One region of the Micromonospora sp. IBHARD004 genome, then DNA from elsewhere that is predicted to be linked to it. Evidence: riboswitches for the same ligand, from Rfam matches in the RefSeq annotation. Region 1 holds a riboswitch; the other holds the start of a gene.
The links. Region 1 has a riboswitch for ZMP and ZTP ahead of ACTWO6_RS20590 (glycine hydroxymethyltransferase). Riboswitches for the same ligand answer to the same signal wherever they lie in the genome.

Region 1 (2,815 bases):
CCAACCCCCTAGGAGGTACCGGTGTCCACCGACGCCATCGTGCTGCTCAAAGAGGACCACAAGGAGATGCGCCGCCTCTTCCGGGAGTTCCAGAAGGCCGAAGAGGGCCCGGCCAGCCGGCGCCAGGAGCTGGTCAACCAGATCCTGGAGGCCCTGACCGTGCACACCTACCTGGAGAACGAGGTGATGTACCCAGAGGTCCGCAAGCTCCTGCCGGACCTCGAGGACGACATCCTCGAGTCGTACGAGGAGCACCACGTGGCGGACCTGCTCTGCGCGGAACTGGCCGCCATGGACGCCTCCGACGAGCGCTTCGTCGCCAAGACCACGGTGCTGATCGAGAACGTCGAGCACCACGTCGAGGAGGAGGAGCAGGAGTGGTTCCCGAAGGTGCGGGAGGCGCTCGGCCGCAACCAGCTCCAGGAGATCGGCGAGCGGATGATCGCGATGCGCAAGGCCGCCCCGCGCACCCTCGACGACCCGAAGGCCCGCAAGAGCCAGGTCGACGCCGCCACCGCCTAACCCCCGCGACTCCCCCGGGGCCCGGCCGCCGGTCGGGCCCCGACGTGTGTCACCAGGCGGTCGGCGGGGTCCCCTCCGGGGCGGGCAGGATGCGTCGCAGAACCCCCGCCTGCGCCGACCGCTGCCGCCCATCCCGGTCCGGTACGCCTCGGCCAGCGCCGCCTCCGGGGTGTCCAGGCCGTCCGGACGCCAGCTGTGGTCGTAGAGCAGGAAGTGGGGCGCCACCAGCGCGGGCCCGCCCGGACCGCGCCACACCGGGTACGGGTCCTCCGGGGTGAACACGCCGAGCCGGCGGCAGAGGTCGACCAGGTGGCGGTAGCGCGCGACGCCGCGGAGCTGGACCGGGTCGGCCGGCGGCGTCCAGAGCTCGTGGTTGCCCGGGGCCCAGACCACCGTGGCGAAGCGCCGGCTGAGCAGGTCGAGCGCCCACTCCACCTGGGCCACGGTGTCGCCGACGTCGCCGGCCACCAGCAGCCAGCACCGGCGCGACTCCGGGCGCAGCGCCTCGACGATCGCGCGGTTGTCGGCGTGCCCGACGTGCAGGTCGCTGATGGCGAGCAGCGCTCCGTCGTCCGCCCCCACCAGCCGATCCTACGAGAGCAGGCCGGGGTCGACCCGGTAGGATCGGCGCGGGCCGTGACTGGCGCGTGGGGATGGAGAACCATCGGGAAGCGGTCCCGTCATGAGGACGCATGCCGAGCGCCTGGGCCTTCCGCACGTCACCAGGAGGTCGCATGTCGCTGAACGCCGAATCCACCGCCTTCCGCAGCGCGCTCGAGGTGATCCGCGCCGTGGAGCCGCGGGTCGCCGACGCCATCGGGGCGGAGCTGGCCGACCAGCGCGAGTCCCTGAAGCTCATCGCGAGCGAGAACTACGCCTCCCCGGCCACCCTGCTGGCCATGGGCAACTGGTTCAGCGACAAGTACGCCGAGGGCACCGTCGGCCGTCGCTTCTACGCCGGCTGCCAGAACGTCGACACCGTCGAGGCGCTCGCCGCCGAGCACGCCCGGGAGCTGTTCGGCGCCGCCCACGCGTACGTGCAGCCGCACTCCGGCATCGACGCGAACCTGGTCGCGTTCTGGGCGATCCTGGCCGACCGGGTCGAGTCCCTCGCGCTGAAGAAGGCCCAGGTACGCCAGGTCAACGACCTCACCGAGGCGGACTGGTTCGCGCTGCGCCGCGAGCTGGGCAACCAGCGGATGCTGGGCATGTCGCTGGACGCCGGCGGTCACCTCACCCACGGCTTCCGGCCGAACATCTCCGGCAAGATGTTCGACCAGCGCAGCTACGGCACCGACCCGGCGACCGGCCTGATCGACTACGACAAGGTCGCCGAGGCGGCCCGCGAGTTCAAGCCGCTGATCCTGGTGGCCGGCTACTCGGCGTACCCGCGGAAGGTCAACTTCCGGATCATGCGGGAGATCGCCGACTCCGTGGGCGCGACCTTCATGGTCGACATGGCGCACTTCGCCGGCCTGGTCGCCGGCAAGGTCTTCACCGGCGACTTCGACCCGGTGCCGCACGCGCACATCGTCACCACCACCACCCACAAGTCGCTGCGCGGCCCGCGCGGCGGCATGGTGCTCTGCGGGCCGGAGCTGGCCGACCAGGTCGACCGGGGCTGCCCGATGGTGCTCGGCGGCCCGCTGCCGCACGTGATGGCCGCCAAGGCGGTCGCCCTGGCCGAGGCCCGCCGCCCCGACTTCGCCGGCTACGCCCAGCGGATCGTCGACAACGCCCAGGCGCTCGCCGAGGGGCTCACGCGCCGGAGCGCGAAGCTGGTCACGGGCGGCACCGACAACCACCTGGTGCTCATCGACGTCACCGGTTACGGCCTCACCGGCCGGCAGGCCGAGCAGGCGCTGCTCGACTCGGGCATCGTCACCAACCGCAACGCGGTCCCGCAGGACCCGAACGGCGCCTGGTACACCTCGGGCATCCGGATCGGCACCCCGGCGCTGACCAGCCGCGGTCTCGGCACCGCGGAGATGGACCAGACCGCCGAGCTGATCCACACCGTGCTCAGCCAGACCACGTCGGGCGAGTCCAAGGCCAAGTACGTCCTCGACCCGGCGCTGGCCGACAAGGTCAGCAAGCAGGCCAGCGAGCTGTTGGCCGGCTTCCCCCTCTACCCCGCCGTCGACCTCGGCTGACCCGCGGCTCCCTCGACGCCCCGCCCTGCCTCCGGCCGGGCGGGGCGTCCCATCTCCATGACGCCAGTCACCCGATACAAGATCGGATTCGAGAGCAGTGCATCCGGTATATCGGAACAGGCCCACCCCTCGGGTCGCGC
Region 2 (2,815 bases), 640 kb from region 1:
CTGGCCACCTTCAACCTGCTGCACGGGCGATCCCTTACCGACGGACTCGTCGACCCCGACCGGCTCACCGCCGCCGTCACCGCCCTCGACGCCGACATCCTCGCCCTGCAGGAGGTCGACCGCGACCAGTCCCGCAGCGGCAACCTGGACCTCACCGCCATCGCCGCCCGCGCCCTCGGCGCCCCCGAACACCGCTTCGCCGCCGCCGTCGTCGGCACCCCCGGCGAACAGTTCCGGCCCCTGACCCACGACGACGACGGCCACGGCGAACCCTGCTACGGCATCGGCCTGGTCAGCCGCCACCCCGTCCGCTCCTGGCAGGTCACCCGGCTACGCCCCGCCCCCGTACGGTCCCCGATCTACGTCCCCGGCCCCGGCGGCGGGCTCATCCTGCTGCGCGACGAACCCCGCGTCGTCCTCGCCGCCGTCCTGGACACCCCGCACGGCCCGGTCACCGTCGCCGCCACCCACCTGTCCTTCGTCCCCGGCTGGAACATCCTCCAACTGCGCCGCGTCGTGCGCGCCCTGCGCGCCCTGCCCGCCCCGCGGATCCTCCTCGGCGACCTCAACCTCCCCGCCGGACCCGCCGCGCTGCTGTCCCGGTGGCGCCCCCTCGGCCGGCGCCCCACCTACCCGGCCGGGCAACCCCGCGTCCAGCTCGACCACATCCTCGCCGACCGGCAGGGCCTCGACCGGCTCCCAGCCGTCACCGCCGTCGACACCCCGCTGTCGGCGATCTCCGACCACCGGCCCCTCGTCGTCGACCTCGGCTGAGTCGACCTCGTACCCTGCGAGGGTCGGACCACGGCCAGCGCGGCGGAGAGCGTCGCGGATCAGCCCATCCCGGCGGCCCGCTGCGCCGCCCGCACCGCGTTGCGGAACAACATCGCCACCGTCGTCGGACCCACCCCACCGACCCGCGGGGTGATCGCCCCCGCCACCTCGGCGCACGATTCGTCCACGTCCGGCAGCAACCGCCGCCCCTCGTACCGGACCCCGCCGCCGACCACCACCGCGCCGGGGCGCACATGCTCCGGCTGGATGATCCCCGGCACCCCCGCCGCCGCCACCAGGATCTCCGCCCGCCGCGTGTACCGCGGCCAGTCCGCCACCCCGGTGTGCACCACCGTCACCGCCGCGTTCGCCGTCGGCCGCTTCTGCGCCAACAGCATCGCCAACGGTCGACCCAACGTGGCGCCCCGACCCAGGATCACCACCTCCCGGCCCGACACCGGCACCCCGTGGAACGCCAGCAACGCCTCGATCCCCGCCGGCGTACACGGCAACGGCCCCGGCAGCCCCAACGCCAACCGGCCCATGTTCACCGGGTGCATCCCGTCCACGTCCTTGTCCGGATCCAGGACCTGCAACGCCCGGTCGTAGTCCAGGTGCGCTGGGATCGGATGCTGCACCAGCACCCCGTGCACGTCCTTGTCGGCGTTGAAGTCCTCCAACACCCGGTGCAGATCCGCCTGCGACGCCGACGCCGGCAGATGCACGTGCGGGGAGGAGAACCCCAGCTCCGCCGCCTGCCGCTGCTTGATCCGGATGTACCCGGCACTCGCGTCGTCGTCGCCCACCAGCACCGTCGCCAGCGCCGGCGTCACCCCCGCCGCGCGCAGCGCCAGCACACCCTCGGCGACCTCCGCCAACACCTGCTCCGCCACCGGCTTACCGGCCAGAATCCGGGCCGTCGAACCCGTAGAAGACATGGCTCACCCCGCCCGCGGAGGCCCAGGCGGTCGACCCCCGCGACGAGCTCCCCGATGGTTACTGCCATCCCCGGTGCCGCCAGTCGCGTCAGCGGTCAGCCTGCCACATCCCACCCGCCGACCGCACCCGACACCGCCCACCAGCCCGGCAGCGCCGCCAACAACTCGTCCGCCCGCCGCCGCCGGTCCGCCGCCGACAACACCCCCAGATCCGCCACCGCCGCCTCGAACGCCGGCCGCAACGCCACCTCCCGCTCCGGGGCGTCCGCCGCCAGGATCGCGTGGCAGCGGGCGTACGTCACCACGATCCAGAACATCGCCTCCCGGTGCCGCCCCGCCGCGATCAACTCCGCGCCGCCGTCCACCACCACCGCCCGCGCCGCCGGGCTCACGTCCGCGCTGAAGGCGAACCGGGTCCGCGCCACCCGCGCCGCCTCGTCGAACGTCGCCGCCAACCCGGCCAGCTGCCCCCGCACCCGCTCCGGACCCACCCCGCCACCGTCCAACGACGCCAACAGCTCCGGATACCGGTCGGCCAACCCGTGCGCCGCCAGCACCTCCCCGGCCAGCACGTACCGCCGCCGCACCGTCGGGTTCCGCAACCCCGCCACCACCGGCAGCAGCGCCACCACCGACGTCGGAAACAACCACGCCAGCACCTGCTCGTGCAGCGGCGCCGCCGCGTCCAGCACCCGCAGCCCGTCCTCCACCCGGCGGCGCACCCCCGCACACCGCCGCCGCACCCACACCGGATCGGCGAACCCCGCCGCCACCCGGTCCCGCACCGCCGCCAACCGCCCCGTCGGATCCAGCACCACCGTGTCCGTACGGAAACACGGCGCGAACACCCACGACCCCAGCACGTCCTCCGGCGACCCCAGGTCATCCCAGGTCAGCGCCGTGACCTCCAGCAGCACCCCGGCGCGGCGGAACTTGCCCACCTTCGCTGCCGGCTCGTCACGCACCACCACCACGTCCACGTCCGACGACACTGGCAGCACCGCCTCGTCCGGCAACCCCACCGTCGACCCGCTGAAGAACGCACCCCGCACACCCGGATCCCGCCGCGCGTGCTCCCGTACCCAGTCGACCGCCACCGCCCG

Region 2: another riboswitch for ZMP and ZTP. It lies ahead of ACTWO6_RS17460 (bifunctional 5,10-methylenetetrahydrofolate dehydrogenase/5,10-methenyltetrahydrofolate cyclohydrolase); the one in region 1 lies ahead of ACTWO6_RS20590 (glycine hydroxymethyltransferase).

The regions. Positions count from the first base shown of each region.
Region 1 covers NZ_CP199934.1:4,212,639-4,215,453, forward strand. The annotation lists gene ACTWO6_RS20580 (hemerythrin domain-containing protein) at 22-522, shown strand; partial or broken gene ACTWO6_RS20585 (metallophosphoesterase) at 652-1,107, opposite strand; ZMP/ZTP riboswitch at 1,149-1,238, shown strand; gene ACTWO6_RS20590 (glycine hydroxymethyltransferase) at 1,257-2,675, shown strand.
Region 2 covers NZ_CP199934.1:3,572,556-3,575,370, reverse strand. The annotation lists gene ACTWO6_RS17465 (endonuclease/exonuclease/phosphatase family protein) at 1-774, shown strand, start outside; gene ACTWO6_RS17460 (bifunctional 5,10-methylenetetrahydrofolate dehydrogenase/5,10-methenyltetrahydrofolate cyclohydrolase) at 834-1,712, opposite strand; ZMP/ZTP riboswitch at 1,726-1,809, opposite strand; gene ACTWO6_RS17455 (hypothetical protein) at 1,808-2,815, opposite strand, start outside.